DNA from 3 places in the Halomonas sp. KHS3 genome. Region 1 is predicted to be linked to each of the others. Evidence: predicted binding sites of a transcription regulator. Region 1 holds the regulator's gene; each other region holds the start of a gene.
What was found. The regulator LexA, encoded in region 1, represses DNA repair genes until DNA is damaged. The targets are predictions, from matches to a motif close to TACTGTNTANNTANACAGTA.
Positions count from the first base shown of each region.

Region 2: recA (recombinase RecA) is a predicted target of LexA. The motif match lies at 1,949-1,968, and genes of this name have one in related genera.
Region 3: RO22_RS06810 (LexA family protein) is a predicted target of LexA. The motif match lies at 1,826-1,845, and genes of this name have one in related genera.

Region 1 covers NZ_JWHY01000005.1:40,442-43,567, forward strand. Annotated here, with positions in the region: gene RO22_RS13290 (L,D-transpeptidase) at 1-246, opposite strand, end outside; gene RO22_RS13295 (TetR/AcrR family transcriptional regulator) at 224-916, opposite strand; gene lexA (transcriptional repressor LexA) at 1,184-1,864, shown strand; gene RO22_RS13305 (energy-coupling factor ABC transporter permease) at 1,873-2,544, opposite strand; gene purU (formyltetrahydrofolate deformylase) at 2,584-3,126, opposite strand, start outside.
Region 2 covers NZ_JWHY01000002.1:261,300-264,425, reverse strand. Annotated here, with positions in the region: gene alaS (alanine--tRNA ligase) at 1-152, opposite strand, end outside; gene RO22_RS03500 (regulatory protein RecX) at 367-831, opposite strand; gene recA (recombinase RecA) at 856-1,929, opposite strand; gene RO22_RS03490 (CinA family protein) at 2,059-2,598, opposite strand; gene mutS (DNA mismatch repair protein MutS) at 2,682-3,126, shown strand, end outside.
Region 3 covers NZ_JWHY01000002.1:1,012,062-1,015,187, reverse strand. Annotated here, with positions in the region: gene glyA (serine hydroxymethyltransferase) at 360-1,625, opposite strand; gene RO22_RS06810 (LexA family protein) at 1,869-2,300, shown strand; gene RO22_RS06805 (Y-family DNA polymerase) at 2,297-3,126, shown strand, end outside.

The sequences.
Region 1 (3,126 bases):
CCAGCGGCGACCTCGAAACACCGCATTTTCGGGCATATCTCCGCCAATGGCCGCGCGCACATAGTGCCACCCGCGGGGGGTTTTACCACTGCCATTGCGCTCCCCGCTTCCGGCAGCACCGGATGAAATAGAACACTCATGGAGCACTTTTGGCCCTCGCCAACAGCGCAGCAACTGTTCGGTAGTATCAATCTCCAGCCAGATATGTTCCGTTGGAGGTAGCTCAGCTAGCGTAGGAGTTCGCATGTTTTCCTTCTTCTGGCTTGGCACCGTCAAGGGCTATGGGTAACGGCGCATTCATAGCAGCCACCACTACCGGGAGCAATCGCCTGACCAAATCACGCACAGAGACCTGCTCGTGGTAATCCTTCTCCGCGATATCGCGTAGCGCATCAAGGCCAGACAGGGTAAAGATTACCGTGCCGAGCACAAAGTGTAGCCGCCAAAAACGCTCGGCGTCAGGCAGATCCGGCGTTGCTTTGCGCACAAGCTCGGTGAAGCGTGTAAACACATCGCCATACTCTTCCTGGATATAACGTCTTAGATGTCCCTGTGCTTGACTGTAGGCAAGACCCAGCAGGCGCATAAACACTTTCAAACTATTGCGCTCGGCGGGCACCGCGAGAACGGTAGTTGCCATGGTCTCGAGCAGTGTTTCCAGCGGGATAACGCGCCCGGCGTGTTGGCCCTCGAGCTCATCTAGCGCAGTATGAAAGCGCTGACTAAACGGATCCAGGTAGCGGGCAAAAACGGCCTGAATCAAGGCTTTTTTGGAACCAAAATGGTAATTAACAGCGGCTAAGTTAACCCGCGCTTTGCTAGTGATGTTGCGCAGCGAAGTTTCAGCAAAACCCCGCTCTGCAAACAGCACCTCGGCGGTGTCGAGTATACGGGTCACCGTATCAGATTGAGCCATGTCGCTCTCCAGGGAAACAGGTGTTTAAAACATAGCAAAATACTATGCCATAACGTAGGCGGGCTCAACGCTTGATTTATTGACAAAATGTGACGTATTAAATAAGCAGAAACTTAGTTTCAAACGATTAGAAAAATTGCATAGACATCGGCAATAGGCACTGACAAGCCATATACTGGACAGAGGAACATACTGTATACTTAAACACTTATTGATTAAGTCGACATTTAACTTGTTACTGTCTATTCACTATTTATGGAGTCTGGTATGTCGCGTCCGCTAACCGCTCGCCAACAGCACGTGTTTGATTTTATCGTTAAGACCATGGGCGAATTTGGCTACCCTCCTACCCGCGCCGAGATTGCCAAAGCACTTGGCTTCCGCTCACCCAATGCGGCTGAAGAGCACCTGCGCGCGCTGGAACGCAAAGGCGTTATTCGCATTATCCGCAACACCTCTCGCGGCATCCGCCTGCCCAACCAGGAACCTCAAGAAGTCCTGGATAGCGCAGTCCCCGCCTTACCCACAACCAACGTGGAAGCCCCACCCACTGGCCTGCCTGTGATCGGGGAAGTAGCTGCCGGCAGCCCCATTTTGGCCGCCGAACATATTGATCGCTACTGCCCGCTACCGGCCGAGTACTTCACTCCCAAAGCTGACTATCTGCTGCGCGTACGCGGCCTTTCCATGAAGGATATTGGCATTTTGGAAGGTGATTTACTGGCGGTTCATCGCACTGACCGGGTTCGCGATGGCCAGATCGTGGTTGCCCGCCTGGACGATGAAGTAACGGTTAAACGCTTCAAACGCCAGGGGCATCAAGTGACGCTGTTTGCAGAGAACCCTGATTTTGCGCCCATTGAAATCGACCTGCGCTCTCAAGCGCTCGATATTGAAGGCGTTGGAGTCGGCGTAATTCGTGGTGGCAACGGCCAGGCACTCGGCTAATAAATCCGCTACTGCAGGTCGATATAGCGGTGGTCATTGAAGGTGGCCACCCAGTTTGGGTGATAGACCAGCAGGATGCTCAGCAGCATGCCAGTAATAAATGCCTCTGAAGGCATTAGCAGTGGTAAAAAACGCGCATACTCCTGGGCGAGATAGATCGCCTCAGGGTCTGTACCCGCGACGATAATCAGCACTACCGCCGCCAAGCCTCCTCCCAGCGTTGCCAGCGCCGCGCCAAAAAAGCCGCAGGCAAACAGAAATACCATCAAGTTATCCGGCAGGCGGCGATCTACCAGCCGCCATACCGTGCCAATAACGGCCGCCGGGACGATCCCGGTAACCAGCACATTTGCCCCCAGCAACATCCACTCATTGCGGCCAATCACCACCATGGCAATGTTGATCAGCACGTTGCTAATCAGCGCTAATGGCGCTTTAAAAACGAGTGTCATCAATACTGTAAAAACAAGGTGTAGCGTTAGCCAATCAACAGCCTGGGCACGAAGCTGCCACATCAGCATCACCGCCAGCGTAGCACCCAGCCAGCGGTGCTGAAGCGCTGAATCCGCTATCAACACCTGCCAGGGCCGCCCCCAAAGCGCCCATGCGATCACTGCTAACGAGAGTAGCCAGGTGAGCAGCAGCGCCCAGGGCGCTAATACACTTTGCGCAAATGACATGGCGGCCTCTCAGGTTGATGGGCGGGCATTATAGAGTACTTAGCTAAATACCACTGTCTTGTTGCCATGCACCAACACACGATCCTCTAAGTGCCAACGCAAACCGCGAGCGAGCACGGCTTTCTCCACATCACGACCAAAGCGGACTAGATCAGTAGGCGTATGACAGTGGCTAACGCGATGGATATCCTGTTCGATGATGGGGCCTGCGTCGAGTTCCTCGGTCACATAGTGGCAGGTAGCGCCAATCAGCTTAACCCCCCGCTGGTAGGCCTGGTGGTAGGGCTTAGCCCCGGCAAAAGAGGGCAAAAAGCTGTGGTGAATATTGATCACTCGCCCCGCATAGCGCGCGCACAGCTCAGGGGGCAGTATTTGCATATAGCGCGCCAGCACCACGCAGTCGGCGCGGGCACTGTCGATTTCGGCCTGAACCTTGGCAAACGATGCTTGCTTATCGTCGGGGTCGACCGGTACATGGTGATAAGGAATACCGTACCACTCCGTCAGCGAACGCATATCATCATGGTTGGAGATAACCCCGACAATGTCGCAATCCAGTTCCCCCGCCTGCCAGCGGTAAAG
Region 2 (3,126 bases), on a different contig from region 1:
CCTAGAAACACATCTTTAAACGGCACCATGCCGGCATTGGTAAACAGCAGCGTCGGGTCGTTGCCCGGCACTAATGAGCTGGTGGGTACAATCGTATGCCCCTGCTCTTCGAAGAAGGTGAGAAAGGCCTGTCTAATCTCTGCGCTTTTCATAGGGTATCCGTAACAAGAAAGCGTGATGTCCCAGGGCGCTGTTGCCGCTACCCTCAGGGGTCGCAAAGCAGCCATTATAGCGCAGTTGTCAAACGACTAAAGCCGCACTTAGTGGCAGAAAGGCAAACAGCCACGTAAACAACTGGATGAACAAGCGTATTAGAGCGCTACTAGAAATGTAAGAGGGGGTATTGTATAGGCTGGGGAAAACGTATTACAGACAGGAGAGCGCGTAGCGAATTTGTTCAAAATCGAAGCCGCGACTGGCGAGAAAACGTTCACGCCTAGCGCGCTCTTTGGGGGTCTCACCAGGGCTATCAAAACGCCGCGCCAGGGTTTCCCGGGCTAGCTCAAACCAGTCGACCTGCTCGCCCCCCTCCACTTCTTCAAAAGCGGTGGCAAGGGTTTCCTGGTCTATGCCGCGCTGGCGCAACTCGCCTTTAATACGAATCACGCCTTGGCCACGCAGTATGCGCGAGCGCACGAAACTGGCCGCAAAGCGCGCGTCAGACTGCAGCCCTTGTTCAACCAAGGCGTCCAGGCACTCATCAATAGCGGCATCGTCGAAAGACTTTTTCTTCAGACGCTGAGCAAGCTCGGCGCGGGAGTATTCGCGCCGAGCCAGTAAACCAATGGCGATATCACGGGGCGTAGCATCACGCTGGGAGGTGAATGCCATCAGCTTATCTTAGCGAGAGTCGTCTTAAAGCAGATCGTCATCACCCGCATCCAATTCTGCCGCTGCTTCGGCAGGTGCATCTTCCTTCTCCTTTTTAGGATCGGGCTTGGCCAAGAGCTGCTCACGAATCTGCGTTTCGATTTCGAGCATAATTTCCGGGTGCTCTTCCAGATACAGCGCTGAATTGGCTTTACCTTGACCGATTTTCTTACCTTTATAGCTGTACCAGGCACCGGCTTTGTCGACTAGGTTGCACTGCACGCCCAGGTCGATGACCTCACCGGCGTGGTAGATACCCTTGCCGTAAAGAATCTGGAATTCAGCCTGACGGAATGGCGGTGCTACCTTGTTTTTGACTACTTTCACGCGGGTTTCGTTACCGGTGACTTCATCACCCACTTTCACCGAGCCGGTACGACGAATATCCAGACGCACGCTGGCATAGAACTTCAGCGCGTTACCACCAGTGGTGGTTTCGGGGCTACCAAACATGACGCCGATCTTCATGCGGATCTGGTTGATGAAGATCACCAAGCAGTTGGCGTTTTTGATATTACCGGTGATTTTACGCAGTGCCTGAGACATCAAACGCGCCTGTAGGCCAACGTGGGAATCACCCATTTCGCCTTCGATTTCAGCGCGCGGGGTCAACGCAGCGACCGAGTCGATAACAATCACGTCAACACCGCCAGAGCGTACCAGCATGTCGGTAATTTCCAGCGCCTGCTCACCGGTGTCCGGCTGGGAAATCAGTAGATCATCCAGGTTGACGCCTAGTTTTTCTGCGTAGCTGGGGTCAAGCGCATGCTCGGCATCGACGAAGGCACACACTTTGCCTTGCTTTTGCGCTTGCGCAATCACCGAAAGGGTCAGTGTCGTTTTACCCGAGGACTCTGGACCAAAAATTTCAGCCACGCGGCCAAACGGCAGCCCGCCGATGCCGAGGGCGATATCCAGACCCAATGAACCGGTGGAAACCGACGGCATGACGACACGCGGTGCGTCGCCTAGACGCATGACGGTGCCCTTGCCGAACTGACGGTCGATTTGGGTGAGTGCAGCGTTTAGCGCTTTAGTGCGGTTGTCATCCTGAGCCATTCAGAGATTCCTCATAACAAGCTGTATAATTAGCCAGTAGTATGCCAAAGATTGCGCCGTAAACAAATCCTTGATCGCGCTTTCTCTCATCTATTTTATCAACAGCCTTTTTGCATATGCGCCTTTTTCTTACGGCTGGTTCGTCTTGCTCGCCTTCTCGCGCTCATTCAGGCGCGCCACCAGCCCAACCAAGGCCTGACGCACGGCCTGCTCTCGCACCGACTGACGGTCACCTGGAAAGTGAAAGCATTCAGCTTCCTGGGCAGCAGCATCTCCCCAGGCCAACCAAACCGTACCCACCGGCTTTTCAGCGCTCCCCCCCTCTGGGCCTGCAACACCGCTAACGGCAACAGCTAAGCCCGCGCCACTTTCATTACAGGCACCCAGCACCATGGCTTTGACGACCTCCTTGCTGACAGCACCGTGCTCGGCCAGCGTGGTCTCAGGCACCCCCAATAAGCGCGTTTTAGCAGCATTCGCATAGGTCACATAGCCCGTCGTAAAGTAAGCAGAGCTACCCGCCACCTCGGTAATGGCGCTGGCAATGCCGCCCCCCGTACATGACTCAGCGGCGGTCACTTCTACATTCAACTGCTTACACAGCCGCCCCAGCCGCTGAGCTAACAGGGTTAAATCAAGATTTTTCAGGCTAGTTTCGCTGGGCACTATGGTCGCTCCTTCAAGTGAGTCGTCTATTCAGCGTAGAATACTGCGTTTAGCTTTCTCAAAGAAATTGCTCAATCAGGACGCCCATGTCACAGGCCATTCCCCCTAACACGCCCATGATCACGCAATATTTAAAGATCAAGCGCGAGCACCCCGAGGTACTGCTGTTCTACCGCATGGGGGATTTTTATGAACTGTTTTTCGACGACGCCAAGCGCGCCGCCGCACTGCTGGATATTACCCTTACCCAGCGTGGGCAGTCAGGCGGCAAGCCTATCCCGATGGCGGGCGTCCCCTATCACAGCGCTGAGGGCTATCTGGCCCGCCTCGTCGCTGGCGGCGAGTCGGTCGCTATTTGTGAGCAAATTGGCGACCCCGCGACCAGCAAAGGGCCCGTTGAGCGCCAAGTGGTGCGTATCGTCACCCCTGGCACACTCCACGATGAAGCGCTGCTCGATGCCCGCCGCGACAACGTCCTGGTGTCCGTTTCTCCCGGAAAAGAGAGCTGGGGCCTTGCCTGGCTGGAGCTCT
Region 3 (3,126 bases), on a different contig from region 1:
TAGACCATTTAGTTAGCCAAGCAGCATCATACTCCCCCTAACCCTGCTAAGCCAATCAGAATGACATCCCGTTCTGGATCGCTTACTAACTCATTGAGCTAGCACAATAGGCCAGCCGAGCCTGAAGACCATTCGAGCACATTTGCGTAAGTCAAGTTCAACCAAGATATCAGACTGACCTGTGCACTCACACTTCTACAGTTTGTCCACATTTCAAGTACTAACCTCGACGCAAGCAAAGATTGGCAGCTCTCGGAAACCCTAGCTAGCATTACCGTTAAGCCACAAAAAAACGGGCGACCCTAACGGCCGCCCGTTCTTTGTGGCTATCCTTTGCCAAGGAGAATGGTTACAGCTGCTTATTTATAAACCGGAAGCCGCGCACAAACCTCGGCCACTTTATCCAACACCTGGGTTTCGATGGCGCTGGTGTCTTCACCCTTGGCCAGTACGTCCAGAATGTCACAGATCCAACCTGCCAACGTACTACACTCTTGTTCACTGAAACCGCGCGTGGTCACTGCCGGGGTGCCAATACGCAGGCCAGAGGTGACAAACGGGCTTTGCGGGTCGTTAGGAACGGCGTTCTTGTTCACGGTGATGTGGGCACGACCCAAAGCAGCATCGGCATCTTTGCCCGTTACGCCCTGCTTGATCAGCGAAAGCAGGAAGAGGTGGTCTTCGGTACCACCAGAGACGATGTCGTAACCGCGATCAATAAACACCTTGGCCATTGCCTGAGCGTTCTTAACTACCTGCTGCTGATAGGTTTTGAACTCGGGTTCCATAGCCTCTTTGAAACAGATCGCTTTGGCGGCGATTACGTGCATCAAGGGGCCACCCTGGCCGCCGGGGAAAACCGCTGATTGCAGCTTTTTCTCGATATCAGCGTCGTTTTCCGCTGAGAGAATCACGCCACTACGTGGGCCGCGTAGGGTTTTGTGGGTAGTGGAGGTGACCACGTGGGCATGGGGCAAGGGGCTAGGGTAAACGCCCGCCGCAACCAGACCAGAGACGTGGGCCATATCAACGAGTAAGTAAGCGCCTACTTCATCGGCGATTTCACGGAACTTGGCCCAATCAACAATTTGTGAATAGGCTGAGAAGCCGGCGATGATCATTTTGGGCTTGTGCTCGCGAGCAAGCTGGGCCACTTGAGCGTAATCAATTAACCCCTGCTCATCCAGACCGTACTGAATGGCGTTGTAGTGCTTGCCGGAAAAATTAGGCTTGGCACCATGGGTCAGGTGGCCGCCCGCATCCAGGCTCATGCCTAAAATGGTATCGCCTGGCTTAACCAGCGCTTGGAACACCGCGCTGTTGGCTTGCGAGCCTGAGTGGGGCTGAACATTAACGTAGGTGGCGCCGAACAGCTCTTTGGCGTAATCAATGGCCAGGTTTTCAGCGATATCGACGAACTCACAGCCGCCGTAGTAGCGCTTACCGGGGTAGCCCTCAGCGTATTTATTGGTCAGTTGGCTGCCCTGAGCTTCGAGTACGCGGGGGCTGGCGTAGTTTTCGGAAGCGATCAGTTCGATGTGGGCCTCTTGGCGCTCCACTTCTTTCTGCATGGCATCAAACAGCACATCATCAAATCCGGCAATTGTCATATCGCGGCTGAACATCGGCGGGAACCTCGTAACGAGAAAGGGTCATCATGGAAGAAGCGAGGGCGCTATCATAACGCAGCCTGACGCGACTTTCATCGCATCCTCGTCAGGTCTTGCATGAGCGTGATTCATGTAATGACAGAGGGAGTATCATCGCGAACACCGTGAAGCGATCTCAGGGGGCGTCAATTTGCGTTTTCCTTCGCCATGCAAAATACTGTATATTTATACAATATTTTAAGCACCAGGATGCCGACGATGCCGGGCCAGTCTTCTCACTTTACCCCTGCCTTGCCGTTAACCTCTCAGCCGCAGCCTTGTGGCCGCGCTGGTTTTAGTGGCTTTCCTTCGCCAGCCCAGGATTACGAGCCATGCACGCTGGATCTCAACACACGGCTGGTTAAAAACCCTACTGAGACGTTTTATGTCACCGCCACCGGCGACAGCATGGAGGGTTGGGGAATTTTTGAGGGTGATTTGCTGGTGGTTGATCGCAGTATTGAACCGCAACTGGGACATATTCTGGTCGCTATGCTAGAGGGCGAGGCGCTAATTAAACGCTATGCGCTCTATCGGGGAACGCCGCACCTGTGCTCAACACATCCTAACTATCCGCCACTGCCACTTGAAGGCAGCGACTGCCAGCTATGGGGGGTAGTGCGCGCCGTCGTGCACGAGTACTTGCGATGATCGGTCTAGTCGATGCCAACAACTTCTACGTCAGCTGCGAGCGGGTTTTTCAGCCCAAGCTGGAAGGTAGGCCCGTGGGGGTAATGTCGAACAACGACGGCTGTGTCATCGCCCGCTCCGCCGAGTTAAAAGCGCTGGGTATCCCTATGGGTGCGCCTGCCTTCAAGCTTGAAGAAATGCGTCAGCGCGGCGAGATCCACCTGCTGTCGTCTAACTATGAACTCTACGGAGATATGTCGGCACGGCTGACCCAACTACTACGCGATGCCTGCCCTGCAATTGCGCCCTACTCAATAGATGAAATGTTCGTCTACCTGGAAGGATTAACCACAGAGCAGTGTGAGAGGCTGGGGCGAGAATTGCACCATCGTATTCGCCGCCATTTAGGGTTACCGGTGTGTGTTGGGCTGGCACCCACCCACACGCTCGCCAAATTAGCCAATCACCTTGCCAAGCAAGACCCACATTACCAAGGCGTTTGCCTGCTTAATGGACAAGATCACACGACGCAGGCGCTGCTCAAACGTACGCCGGTGGGCAGCGTGTGGGGCGTCGGCCATCGGCTTGCCGGGCGCTTAGCGATTGGCGGCGTGACCACCGCTTGGGACTTGCGTCAAAGCGACGACAAGCAGTTGCGCAAGCGCTTCTCTGTGGTGCTGGCGCGCACCGCGCTCGAGCTGCGTGGCACGCCTTGTATGGAGATGAACGCCCTGGATCAACCGCGCCAACGCATTATGACCTCGCGCTCTTTCGGCCAGCCCACCGGCGTTTTTGCAGAAGTACATAATGCACTGCGGCGCCACGCCCAGCGCAGCGCTGAAAAACT